Linked DNA regions of Methanococcus voltae. The protein of the gene in region 1 binds, or shares a complex with, the protein of each later gene. Links are inferred from orthologs where the notes say so. Each region holds a gene or a part of one and is shown on either strand. Other genes may lie near its edges.

Region 1 (8,257 bases):
TATTTATTTTAAAAAATAACATATTAAATCAACTATTTTATAAATATACGGGTAATTTTTTGTTAAAATTACTAAATAACGTTTAAAATCGTACAAACCAATGTACTCATATATAAAATAGCACCTTCGTATCCTAAATAACTACCTATTTATAAAATATTTTATTATCTAATTATGTATAAATTGGAGGCATATTATGAAAAATAATAATATATTAAAAATTTTTCTTTGTGTTATGGTATCCCTCGTTGTAATGTGTAGCGGTTGCGTCTCTTCTTCGTCATCAGATAGTGCTGATGATGTAGTAGTGGAAAAAACCAGCACAAACGATAATACCGAACCTAAAGAAAACGAAGAAACTAAAGATGATGAAAAACCTAAAACTGAGGAACCCGTAGAAGAAGGGCTACCTGACGAATACGTCGCAGTATTTTATGAAGCATACTCCACTAAAAGCTTTGATGGAAGTTATGGTAAAGAAGAAGCTGCAGATGGTAAAAAATACTTAATTGTTGATATTACAGTATATAACAATGGATATGATGAAATTAGCGTAAATCCATTGTACTTTGATGCAATTGTTGATGGCGTAGAATATGACTACAGTATTGATAGTTATAGCTTAGAAAATGATTTAGACAGTGTAAATTTAAGAAACGGTGGTAAAACCAGCGGTTCATTAGCATTTGAAATTCCAGAAGATAGTAGTTCAACATATAGCATTGAATATAACCCAATTACGTGGGATAAATTGAATATAATATACAATCCTGAAGATGTAGATATTGAAGAAGCTCAAAAAGCTGCTGCTTCAAGTTCAAATACCGGTGCTGAAAAGTCAACACCTACTACTTCAAATGATGATACAGATTCAGACTCTGTAAACATCATAACTGCAGCTACAGTGACTGAATCATTTAACTACAATATTGGAAGTTATGAATACACAAGAGAAGCCCCATCTGGTAAAACATACCTTATCACATATATTTCCATTGAAAATAATGGATATGATGAGATATCAACAAGCCCATTGTACTTTGATGCAATTGTTGATGGCGTAGGATATTCATATGCTTCAGATACATACAGCTTAGAAAACCATTTGGAAAGTGTAGATTTAAGAAACGGCGGTAAAACCAGCGGTTTATTAATATACGAAATTCCAAAAGGTTCCGACAGCTACGAACTCGAATACGACCCAATTTCGTGGGATAAATTGAATATTAAATACGAATATATCTCATGGGATGAAATTGAATAAGGCATTATTTAAATTAAATACTCCATATTTATTTTTTTCAATTTTTAATACATTTATAAGATTAAATATTTTAAATAAATATTTTTATTTTTTAGATTTAAACGTTAAAATAAATAGTAATATATTTATTGAATAAAGTAGTATAATTTAGGATATAAATAAATTAGATATATCTTTATAAATATTATAATAATAAAAAATATTAAATAACGCCACATACCTAAAAATTTAACTTATATTATTATGTGGTAGATTATATTGTTTTACGGTGAAATAATGGCAGAAATAAAGTATTGTCAACATTGTGGTTTCAAATTAGAAAACGACGAAGATGTGTGTCCTCAATGCAATAAATTTTGTTCTGACACACTCCAGGACTTAAAAAATTCATATAATGTTCCTTCAATAACTATTAACAATGAAAATAATAATGATACGAATGTTACAAGTGCGTCTGATTCCCAGAGTGAGAGTGAGAGCGATAGTGAATCAGAAGCCAAAAATACAAATATTAGTTCAAATATTAATAAAAATACTAATATGGGCTATCCTGCAGGTTTTAACAGATATATTAAAAGTCCAGCGCTTGCTGCAATATTATCCTTTTTTATACCGGGTTTAGGTCAAATATACAATGGTGAAATAATAAAAGGAATTATTATTATAGTATTATTCGTTATATCATTCTTTGCCATAGCCATATTAATTGGGTTTATTATGTTACCAATTGTTTGGTTATATGCAGTCTGTGAAGCTTATAACACCGCAAATAAAATTAATAGAGGTTATATTGTCCCATAACTCAAATAATTCCCTAAAAATACATAATAATACATTAAATTTTTATTTTTTAGATAACATATTTTTAATAATCTTAACATTTTTAATAATATCATTATTTTTTAAATTTTTAAAATATATATTTAAGGTAGTAATATTTATATAATAGTTAATCAATATTATGTTTGCTCCATGTTAAGACTGAAAAGTCATATGACAATTACAGGAGGCTACACAATGGATAGTGTAAACATATTAAACGCAGTGAAGGAGGCTCGAAATTCAGCAAAGCCGCGAAACTTCACACAGTCTGTTGACCTTATCATAAACCTCAAAGAGCTTGATTTGTCAAGACCTGAAAACAGGATGAAACAACAAATCGTACTCCCAAGTGGTTTAGGAAAAGAAATCAACATCGCTGTGATTGCTAAGGGAGATTTAGCAGCTCAAGCTGAAAGCATGGGCCTCACTGTAATTAGACAGGAAGAATTAGAAGAATTAGGAAAAAATAAAAAACAAGCTAAGAAATTAGCTAACGCAAACCAGTTCTTTATTGCACAAGCAGATATGATGCCTATTGTAGGTAAATCCTTGGGTGCCGTTTTAGGTCCAAGAGGTAAAATGCCTCAACCTGTTCCTGCTAATGCAAATCTTAAACCATTAGTTGAAAGATTTGGTAAAACTATTAGCATCAACACAAGAGATAAAGCATTTTTCCAGGTTTACGTAGGTAAAGAATCAATGAGTGATGAAGAACTTGCAGCAAACATCGAAACAGTATTAAATACTGTTGCTAGGAAGTATGAAAAAGGACTTTACCACGTTAAAAGTGCATTTACAAAACTTACCATGGGTGCTTCAGCACCGATAGAAAAGTAGAGGGGTTGAGATTATGAGCGAAGTAAAATCAGAACATAAGATTGCCTCTTGGAAAGTAGATGAAGTTAACGCATTGAAAGACTTACTTAAAAGTGGTAACGTAGTTGCAATTATTGACATGATGGAAGTTCCTTCAGTTCAACTTCAAGAAATTAGAGACAACATCAGAGACTTAATGACTTTGAGAATGTCAAGAAATACATTGATGAAAAGAGCGATTGAAGAAGTCGCTGAGGAAACAAATAATCCTTCATTTACAAAATTAGTAGATTGTTTGGAAAAAGGTGCTGCAATCATTGCAACCGAAATGAACCCATTCAAACTTTACAAGACTCTTAACGAGAGCAAAAGCCCTGCACCAATTAAAGCTGGCGCTACTGCACCTTGTGATATTGAAATTAAAGCTGGTTCAACAGGTATGCCACCTGGACCATTTTTAAGTGAATTGAAAGCTGTAGGTTTACCTGCTGCAATCGAGAAAGGTAAAATTGGAATCAAAGAAGATACAATTGTTGCTAAAGAAGGAGATGTAGTATCCGCTAAATTAGCTGTGGTATTATCAAAATTAGATATTAAACCTATGGAAGTAGGTTTAAACGTATTGGGCGTTTATGAAGATGGAATCATTTACGACTCCAGTGTGTTAAAAATTGATGAGGATGAATTCCTCGCTAAATTACAAAATGCTTACACAGGTGCATTTAACTTATCAGTTAATGCAGCAATTCCTACTGCAGAAACAATTGAAACAATCGTTCAAAAAGCATTCTCCAATGCTAAGGCTGTATCAGTTGAAAGTGCATTCTTAACATCAGAAACCTCAGACGCTATTATAGGAAAAGCTAACGCTCAAATGTTAGCAGTTGCTAAATTAGCTGGTGATGATGCTTTAGATGAGGAATTACAATCAATGGTAAGTGGTTCAGAAGCAGTATCTGAAGCTCCAGCAGCTGAAGAAGCTCCTGCGGAAGAAGAGAAAAAAGAAGAAGCTCCTGCATCAGTAGGTATGGGTTTATTATTCTAAATCCTTAGCTTTTATTTAACTTACTTAATTTAATTAAGTAAATAAATTAATGTATTAAAATTGTACTAAGCATATAATTTAATATAATTAATTATAGAATTTAATAAAGGAAACAATAACGATTTAAAAAATCTAAGTATGTATTGAAAAATTATATATACTTTAATAGATTATCTGAAAACTAATAATTATAAAAACACAAAAAGAAGTAAATTATTAGTATTTGAGGTGTACTTTATGGAATACATATACGCAGCTTTATTATTAAACTCAGCAGATAAAGAAATTACAGAAGATGCAGTTAAAGCAGTTTTAACCGCAGCTGGTATCGAAGCAGACGATGCAAGAGTTAAAGCATTAGTTGCTGCTTTAGAAGGAGTAGACATTGCAGAAGCTATCGCAAAAGCAGCAGCAGCTCCAGTAGCAGTTGCAGCAGCAGCTCCAGCAGCTGAAGCTCCAGCAGAAGAGAAAAAAGAAGAGAAAAAAGAAGACACCGGTGCTGCAGCAGCAGCTGGTTTAGGTGCTTTATTCGGATAATTAAATTATATCCGAATATTTTTATTTCTTTTAACAATATATATTATTAAAATTTAATTAGAAATTATTTAATCAACGCTTTTTTACAAGTTATATTTTGACAAATTAATTAGAAATGATACTAATCATAAGAATTATTTTTTATAACCCATATAATTGATATATCTAAATATATTTAGGTATTATTATCCTTATCAATATTGGTACTATTATTTTTATCATTAATTTTTAAATTGTTAGAATTTTGAAACATTTAATTATAACATTTTTATAAAAGTATATAAATACATTTATATACTATATAAATAAAACTTATATTATACGTAATATAGGTGAGAGATATGGAGCCTGAAATAAAGATTGTTAACGTGGTAGTTTCTACACAAATAGGAACAGATATAGACTTAGAATATGCTGCAGATGTTTTAGACAACGCAGAATATGAACCAGAGCAGTTTCCTGGTTTAGTGTGTAGATTAAGCGACCCTAAAGTTGCATTGTTGATATTTAGAAGTGGTAAATTAAACTGTACTGGTGCTAAAAGTAAATCAGACGCTGAAATAGCAATTAAAAAGATAATTGCAGAACTTAAAGAAGCTGGTATGGAAATAATTGATAATCCTGAAGTTAGCATTCAAAATATGGTTGCCACAACCGAATTAGGTATGGAACCTAACTTAGACGATATTTCCACATTGGAATGTACAGAATATGAACCAGAGCAGTTCCCTGGTTTAGTTTACATATTAAGCGACCCTAAAGTTGTAGTGTTAATATTTGGTAGCGGTAAGGTTGTAATAACCGGTTTAAAGAAAATTGATGATGCTTACACAGCATTTAATAAAATATTAACAACGTTAAAAGAACTTGAAGAAGAATTTTATTAACTTATTTAACATAATTTTTTATTAATTTTTTATTTTATTGTTATGTATTGTTATAATCCATTGAGATATACTCTTTTAGTCATATATAATTTTTACAAAAATATACATAGTTCTTGATATTTTAATTTGGCAAATTAATATTAAAATATGTATATATAGTATAATTACGTATTTTTATGTAAATTAGAATATATGTCATTTTATTGGAATTACCATTAAATTAAACATTATCAAACATTATACATAGAGCGTGTGAAATTATGATTGCAATTATTGATTACAATGCCGGAAACTTAAGAAGTATCGAAAAAGCGTTTTCAATTTACGAAAAAGACGTTAAACTTACAAATAACCCCGAAGTAATTTTATCAGCGGATAAACTTGTTTTACCGGGCGTTGGAAACTTTGGAGACTCCGTAAAAAATATAGAAGCCGTAAAATTTGATGAAAAAGTCTGCGATAAATTAAACACGGATTGTACAAATTTAAAAGAATTAATTGTCCAAAATATTGGTAAAGTACCATTTTTAGGTGTTTGCGTGGGTATGCAATTACTTTTTGAAAAAAGTGAGGAAAGTAAAGGCGAAGGTTTAGGTGTATTCAACGGAGAAGTTGTTAAATTTGTAAATGCTCCTAAAATACCACATATGGGTTGGAATAACGTTAAACAGGTTTTGGATATACCATTATTTGAAGGGATAAAAGATAATGATTACTTCTATTTTGTCCACTCCTATTATGTAAAAACTTTTGATGAAAAAATAATCGCAGGAACTTGCGATTATGGTACAGAATTTACCTGTGCCGTTAATAAAGACGATATTTATGCTACACAGTTCCACCCTGAAAAAAGTGGTAAATCTGGTTTAAAAATGATTGAAAACTTTGTGGAATTAATTTAAGGATTAAAAAAGGATTAAAAATAAATAATTAAAATAAATAATTAAAATAACTAAATTTAATTAATTTAATTAAATATTATTTTTTATATTATATTTTATTACAGCATATTTAAAAATTATAATAAGTAATCCTTAGCTACATCAACGCCACAACCTGCGTCATATCCAAGTTTTTTAAGACCTGCTTCTATTAATGCTAAAGTACCTAATATATGGTGCTCTTTTACGCTACCCATATGCCCTACTCTGAAGATTTTACCTTTTAAGTGAGCTTGACCTCCTGCAACTAAAACATCGTAATCGTTGTTTAAAGTTCCTCTGAAATCTTTATCACTTATTCCTTCAGGGTATAAAGCAGATGTAACTGTTACTGACCTTGCTCTTTCTTTTGCGAACAATTCAATACCCATTGCTTCTAAACCTGCTCTTGTAGCTTCTGCAAATTTATCGTGTCTTTTGAATCTGGTTTCTAAACCTTCATCGAGTACGATTTCTAATGCCTTGTTCATTGCATAGGTCATTGATACAGATGGAGTGTAAGGTGTTTCTTTACTACTTTCCCATTTTTTCTGGTAAGCTTTAATGTCTAAATAGAATGATTTAGTTTCCGTTTTGTTTATAACTTCCCAAGCTTTATCATTTACTGAAATAGCCGCCATTCCTGGGGGTGCAGCGATACATTTTTGGGAACCAGTCACACAAATGTCAATGTTAAATTTATCAACGTCCACATAGTCGCCACCTAATGATGAAACTGTATCTACGATGTAAATTGCATCGTGGTCTTTTACAACTTTACCGATTTCTTCAATAGGGTTCTTTACACCGGTTGATGTCTCGTTGTGAACGATTGTAACTACTTTTGTATCAGGGTTTTCTTCGAGTGTTTCTTTAACTTTCTCAACGTCTGCCATATCGCCCCATTCATTGTCGAGCAACATTGTGTTTGCTTTGTAGGTATTTGCAATTTTGTAAAACCTGTCTCCAAAGTTTCCATTTACTATATTTAGTACTTTATCCCCTTTGTCCACGGTGTTTGAAATTGCCATATCCATTGCTGCAGTTCCTGAACCTGTTATTAAGTGTGCATCGTATTTTGTTTGGAAAACTTTTTTCATTTTGTCCACTGTGTCTTCCAAAAGTGCACCATAATCTGCGGTTCTGTGCCCAATGATGGGTAAAGCCATTGTGTTTAAAACTTCATTTGGAACCATTGTAGGTCCAGGTATCATTAATAACTTTTCGGTATTCAATTTCATCAAATCCCTCGAGGATATTGTTGTTTTATTGTTGTTTTATGATTTTATGTTAATATCATATGTTAAGATATATTTATTATATGTATTTTTACATTGTTTAATAGTATAAATAGTTAATTTATTTATTAATTTATTTAATACTATATTAAGGATTCTTTTAATTAAATATGTATGTGGCAATAAAATTATGATATATTCATATCGATATCCTTTTTAATTAATATTATATAATGATAAGTATCGTAAATCAAATTATCGAATAAATTATAAAATAAAATAGGGGAATACTGTATGAGTAGTAAAAAAATTGAAAATAATAAAAATGAAAATAATAAAAATAATTTTAAAAGTCCATTTGAAAATAAAATTTGCGAAATATGTGGAAAACCTGCAAAAACCTATCGATTTGGAACCATCCTATGCGAAAGTGAAGAATGTCTTAGTAAAGCTATGAATCAACGTGGCGGTCCTGCCGGACATAAGTTAAGAGTCGCTTCTATTGGAACACTTAATCCCGTTAAAATTAGTGCAGCTCAGGAAGCTTTAGAGCGTGCGGTAGGTAGTGTTTTAATAAATTCAATAGATGCAGATAGTAAAGTATCTGACCAACCCATTGGATTTGATGAAACATTTCAAGGTGCATACAATAGGGCAAAAGAAGCTTATGATAAAGCTTCTTCGATGTATGGTATTGGTTTAGAAGCAGGTATTGTAAAAATTGGAGA
Region 2 (2,789 bases), on another replicon or contig:
ACCCCTCAAGATTACATGGGCGACGGTATGAAAGAAATCAACAACAGAAGAGGCCAAATCGTTGATATGGAGCAAGAAGGCGACATGTCAATTATTAAAGGTAGCGTTCCTGTTGCTGAAATGTTCGGTTTCGCTGGTGCAATCAGAGGAGCTACACAAGGTAGATGTTTATGGTCTGTTGAATTCTCAGGATTCGAAAAAGTACCTACTGAATTGCAACCTAAGATTGTTCAACAAATTAGGTCAAGAAAAGGTTTAAAAACAGAATAATTTAATTGATTTATTTCGATTAACTTATTTAAATTATTAAATTAAATATAAAATAGAATAACTACATATGAATTACATATAATGAAATTATAATAAATTGTAAAAACTTACAGTAAACTTATAATATCAATAATTCATATTTAGTTATTAATTTTGTATATTGGTGTAAATGTATAAAAATTATATTTATGGGTTAAAAATCTTACACGATTAATCATGATTAATTTTGAAAAATCCAAAAGATTTTAACAATATACCATAAAATATATATACTCATTTTTACTATCATATTACAAATTATACTTATTTAGAAATCTCTTAATAAGATAAATTCTACTTACAAAAATCAAAAACATATATAAATACAGGTGACAATATGGCAAAAGAAAAACCAATATTGAACGTTGCATTTATCGGACACGTTGACGCTGGTAAATCAACTACAGTAGGAAGATTATTATTAGACGGTGGAGCTATCGACCCTCAGGTAATTACAAGATTAAGAAGAGAAGCTGAAGAAAAAGGTAAAGCTGGATTCGAATTTGCTTACGTTATGGACGGTTTAAAAGAAGAAAGAGAGAGAGGTGTTACAATTGACATCGCTCACAAAAAATTCCCTACCGACAAATACGAAGTAACAATCGTAGACTGCCCAGGCCACAGAGACTTCATTAAAAACATGATTACCGGTGCTTCACAAGCTGACGCAGCTGTTTTAGTTGTTAACGTAGATGACCACAACAACGGTATTCAGCCACAAACAAGAGAACACATTTTCTTAATCAGAACATTAGGTGTAAACCAATTAGCTGTTGCAATTAACAAAATGGACACAGTTAACTTCAGTGAAGATGACTACAATGCAATGAAGAAAATGTTAAGCGAAGAGTTATTAAAAATGTTAGGATACAACCCTGACACAGTACCTTTCATCCCTGTAGCTTCATTACACGGTGATAACGTATTCAAAAAATCAGAAAACACAAAATGGTACAAGGGTCCTACAATTGCTCAAGTTATTGACTCATTCCAACCTCCTCAAAAACCAACAAACTTACCATTGAGATTACCTATCCAAGATGTTTACTCAATCACTGGTGTAGGTACAGTTCCAGTTGGTAGAGTTGAAACAGGTATCATCAGACCAGGAGACAAAGTTGTATTTGAACCTTCAGGCTCAGTAGGAGAAGTTAAAACAGTGGAAATGCACCACGAACAATTACCTTCAGCTGAACCAGGAGACAACATTGGTTTCAACGTAAGAGGTGTAGGTAAAAAAGACATCAAGAGAGGAGACGTTTTAGGTCCAGTTGACAACGCACCATCAGTTGCAGCTGACTTCGATGCTCAAATTGTTGTTTTACAACACCCTTCAGTTATCACAGCAGGATACACACCAGTATTCCACGCACACACATCACAGATTGCTTGTACATTTGCAGAGTTAAGCAAAAAGTTAAACCCTGCAACTGGTGAAGTTTTAGAAGAAAACCCAGACTTCTTAAAAGCTGGTGATGCTGCAATCGTTAAATTAATACCAACAAAACCAATGGTTATTGAAAGCGTTAAAGAAATTCCACAACTCGGTAGATTCGCTATCAGAGATATGGGTATGACTGTAGCAGCTGGTATGGCTATTAGAGTTACAGCTAAAAACAAATAATTAGATTTACTCTAATTATTTAACTCTTTAATTTTTAAATTATACTTATTATTATTTTAATAAATTCATTACATATCATAAATGAGGCAAAATTATGCAAAAAGCAAGAATAAAATTATCAAGTACAAAACACACAGAATTAGACGGCGTATGTGACCAAATCAAAGCTATTGCTGAAAAAACAGGTGTTGATTTAGCAGGTCCAATTCCATTACCTACAAAAACATTAAAAGTTACAACAAGAAAGTCAACCGACGGTGAAGGTTCATCATCATTCGACAGATGGACAATGAAAATCCACAAAAGAGTTATTGACTTAGAAGCTGACGAAAGAACAATGAAACACATTATGAAAGTAAGAATTCCTGAAACAGTTCAAATCGAAATCGAATTAAGAAACTAATTTCGTATGAGAATTGAATTTGAAGGCTTTTTTTAAAATATTCAATAATTCATAAGCCATGAAAATATTGTTTTCCCCACGGGGATTTCAATAACCTTTTTCTTTTTAAATTTATTTTATTTTATGCGTATTTTTATGATATATTGTTTTATGGTAATACATTATACTGTGTTATTTAACCAATCTTTATATACTATGAAATTAATCATTTATTATACTGCAATTCACAGTAATTGTAGTGTATGTTGTGACCGTATTTCATAGTAAATACGGTGTATTATCTTTAAATAATAATAATAATAATAAAAAATTAATAATAATAATAATAATAAAAAATTAATAATAATAATAATAATAATAATAATAAAATAAAGAATAAATAGTAAACTTGCTTTTTTGAAATTTAATTATTAATTTAACTTCAATTTAAAAAATAGATATTTAAAAAATAAA
Region 3 (2,939 bases), on another replicon or contig:
TCAGCAAGAAAAAGCAAAAAATCAATTGCAAACTGTTTAGCTGAAGAAATAATCTCAGCTTCAAAAGCAGATATGCAAAAAAGCTTCGCTGTAAAGAAAAAAGAAGAAAAAGAAAGAGTTGCTCAATCAGCAAGATAATTGAAAAGTTATATCTTTTTAATTTCTTTAATTTCTTTAAGTTATTTATTTATATATTTTTAATTAATCAATGGAATAATCATAAATAAGTATTTTATCTTATGGTTATCGTATTTTTTTAAATTATTGATATAATTTATCACATAAATTTAATAAATTCTTCAAAAATCAATTAATCAATTAAATCACTTATTTGATTCGGTGAAATAATGGGAAGAAGAGCAAAAATGGTAGAAAAGGTTACCAGTTTAATGGAAACCCACGATAAAATCAGAAACATCGGTATCTGTGCACACATCGACCACGGTAAAACAACCTTATCAGACAACCTCTTAGCAGGTGCTGGTATGATATCAAAAGAATTAGCAGGAGACCAACTTGCTTTAGATTTTGATGAAGAAGAAGCAGCAAGAGGTATTACAATCTACGCTGCAAACGTGTCAATGGTTCACCAATCAGAAACCGGAGAACACTTAATTAACTTAATCGATACCCCAGGTCACGTTGACTTTGGTGGTGACGTTACAAGAGCAATGAGAGCTATCGATGGTGCTATCGTTGTATGCTGTGCAGTAGAAGGTGTAATGCCACAAACTGAAACAGTTTTAAGACAAGCTTTAAAAGAAAAAGTTAAACCTGTTTTATTCATAAACAAAGTTGACAGATTAATCAACGAGTTAAAATTAACTCCTGAAGAATTACAAGCAAGATTTATGAGAATTATTGCAGAAGTTAACGTTTTAATCGAAAAAATGGCTCCAGAAGAGTTCAAAAAAGAATGGTTATGTGACGTTATGGGTGGTAAGGTAGCATTCGGTTCAGCTTACAACAACTGGGCTATTTCAGTACCTTACATGCAAAAATCAGGTATTTCATTCAAAGACATCATTGATTTCTGTAATGATGAAAAACAGAAAGAATTAGCTGATAAAGCACCTTTACACGAAGTATGTTTGGATATGGTTATCAAACACTTACCAAACCCAGTTCAAGCTCAAAAGTACAGAATTCCAAATATTTGGAAAGGAGACATTGAGTCAGAAGTTGGTAAGTCAATGATGGTTTGTGACCCTAACGGTCCTTTAGCAGGTGTTATCACAAAAATTATCGTTGATAAACACGCAGGAGCTATCTCAGCATGCAGATTGTTCTCAGGAAGAATGAAACAAGGTGACGAATTGTTTTTAGTTGGTGCAGAACAAAAAGCAAGAGCTCAACAAGTTTCAGTTTTCATGGGTGCAGAAAGAGTTCAAGTACCAAGCATTTCAGCAGGTAACATCTGTGCTATCACAGGTTTAAAAGAAGCAACCGCAGGGGAAACTGTTTCAGCATTCTCAAACAAAATGGAACAAGCTTTCGAAGGTTTATCACACGTAAGTGAACCTGTTATTACAGTTGCTATCGAAGCTAAAAACACAAAAGACTTGCCAAAATTAATCGAAGTATTAAGACAAATCGCAAGAGAAGATAACACAGTTAGAGTGGAAATCAACGAGGAAACCGGTGAACACTTAATCAGCGGTATGGGTGAACTCCACATCGAAGTTATCACAAATACAAAAATCGGCAGAGATACAGGTATCGAAGTTGATGTTGGTGAGCCAATCGTTGTTTACAGAGAAACAATCAACGGTACAAGCCCTGAAATTGAAGGAAAATCACCAAACAAACACAACAAGTTGTACTTCATCGTAGAACCTTTAGAAGACAGTGTATACCAAGCATATGTTAAAGGCGACTTAAAAGATGAAGATTTCAAGAGAAAAATCTCCTCAGAAGCAGAAGGTAGGTTTGTAGAAGCAGGATTGCCAAAAGACGAAGCTAAAAAAGTTATGTCTATCATAGGCGGTAACTTAATCACAAACTTAACAAGAGGTATCGTACAGTTAGACGAAGCAAGAGAGTTAATCATCGAAGGTTTCAAAGAAGCTGTAAGAAACGGTCCTTTAGCTGCTGAAAAAGTTCAAGGTGTAAAAGTTAAATTAATGGATGCAACTTTCCACGAAGATGCAATCCACAGAGGTCCAGCACAAATTATCCCTGCGGTAAGATTTGGTGTTAGAGACGCTATTACACAAGCTAAACCAGTATTATTAGAACCTATGCAAAAAGTATACATCAACACCCCTCAAGATTACATGGGCGACGGTATGAAAGAAATCAACAACAGAAGAGGCCAAATCGTTGATATGGAGCAAGAAGGCGACATGTCAATTATTAAAGGTAGCGTTCCTGTTGCTGAAATGTTCGGTTTCGCTGGTGCAATCAGAGGAGCTACACAAGGTAGATGTTTATGGTCTGTTGAATTCTCAGGATTCGAAAAAGTACCTACTGAATTGCAACCTAAGATTGTTCAACAAATTAGGTCAAGAAAAGGTTTAAAAACAGAATAATTTAATTGATTTATTTCGATTAACTTATTTAAATTATTAAATTAAATATAAAATAGAATAACTACATATGAATTACATATAATGAAATTATAATAAATTGTAAAAACTTACAGTAAACTTATAATATCAATAATTCATATTTAGTTATTAATTTTGTATATTGGTGTAAATGTATAAAAATTATATTTATGGGTTAAAAATCTTACACGATTAATCATGATTAATTTTGAAAAATCCAAAAGATTTTAACAATATACCATAAAATATATATACTCATTTTTACTATCATATTACAAATTATACTTATTTAGAAATCTCTTAATAAGATAAATTCTACTTACAAAAATCAAAAACATATATAAATACAGGTGACAATATGGCAAAAGAAAAACCAATATTGAACGTTGC

What was found.
Region 2: the proteins of rpl12p (region 1) and tuf are in contact, whole or in part, in a crystal structure (PDB 3WY9), measured with the Pyrococcus horikoshii proteins. The link is inferred for Methanococcus voltae from one-to-one orthologs. Residues at the interface, in WP_010886059.1 of Pyrococcus horikoshii: Glu96, Glu97, Leu100, Leu103, Ser104, Ala105, Leu106, Phe107, Gly108; in WP_010885563.1 of Pyrococcus horikoshii: Lys125, Glu126, Phe129, Arg132, Thr133, Lys165, Leu166, Thr169, Lys324, Gln326, Leu359, Ala360, Ile369, Glu372, Ile384, Ile422, Ser423, Gln425.
Region 3: the proteins of rpl12p (region 1) and J3E06_RS00750 are in contact, whole or in part, in a crystal structure (PDB 5H7L), measured with the Pyrococcus horikoshii proteins. The link is inferred for Methanococcus voltae from one-to-one orthologs. Residues at the interface, in WP_010886059.1 of Pyrococcus horikoshii: Leu100, Ala101, Gly102, Leu103, Ser104, Ala105, Leu106, Phe107, Gly108; in WP_048053510.1 of Pyrococcus horikoshii: Pro161, Met164, Met165, Phe168, Ser169, Ile172, Val195, Glu196, Phe202, Leu211, Ser212, Val213, Met216, Lys222, Phe223, Asn224.

What each region holds. Positions count from the first base shown.
Region 1 is NZ_JANUCR010000002.1:187,005-195,261, reverse strand. The notes cover bases 3,172-5,834. They hold rpl12p (50S ribosomal protein P1), read left to right. Parts: upstream 3,172-4,184; coding sequence 4,185-4,484; downstream 4,485-5,834. Other genes in these bases: hisH (imidazole glycerol phosphate synthase subunit HisH), read left to right, coding at 5,632-5,834; J3E06_RS03460 (TATA-box-binding protein), read left to right, coding at 4,826-5,371; J3E06_RS03470 (50S ribosomal protein L10), read left to right, coding at 3,172-3,947. Also shown: J3E06_RS03485 (DUF4352 domain-containing protein), read left to right, coding at 197-1,264; J3E06_RS03480 (DUF5683 domain-containing protein), read left to right, coding at 1,541-2,065; J3E06_RS03475 (50S ribosomal protein L1), read left to right, coding at 2,282-2,923; more of J3E06_RS03470, read left to right, coding at 2,937-3,171; more of hisH, read left to right, coding at 5,835-6,273; J3E06_RS03450 (pyridoxal-phosphate-dependent aminotransferase family protein), read right to left, coding at 6,390-7,532; yjjX (inosine/xanthosine triphosphatase), read left to right, coding at 7,824-8,257. UniProt on the Methanocaldococcus jannaschii protein: Forms part of the ribosomal stalk, playing a central role in the interaction of the ribosome with GTP-bound translation factors.
Region 2 is NZ_JANUCR010000001.1:176,419-179,207, reverse strand. It holds tuf (translation elongation factor EF-1 subunit alpha), read left to right. Parts: upstream 1-646; coding sequence 647-1,933; downstream 1,934-2,789. Other genes in the region: rpsJ (30S ribosomal protein S10), read left to right, coding at 2,028-2,336; J3E06_RS00750 (elongation factor EF-2), read left to right, coding at 1-270. UniProt on the Methanocaldococcus jannaschii protein: GTP hydrolase that promotes the GTP-dependent binding of aminoacyl-tRNA to the A-site of ribosomes during protein biosynthesis.
Region 3 is NZ_JANUCR010000001.1:178,530-181,468, reverse strand. It holds J3E06_RS00750 (elongation factor EF-2), read left to right. Parts: upstream 1-347; coding sequence 348-2,531; downstream 2,532-2,939. Other genes in the region: tuf (translation elongation factor EF-1 subunit alpha), read left to right, coding at 2,908-2,939; J3E06_RS00755 (30S ribosomal protein S7), read left to right, coding at 1-138. UniProt on the Methanocaldococcus jannaschii protein: Catalyzes the GTP-dependent ribosomal translocation step during translation elongation.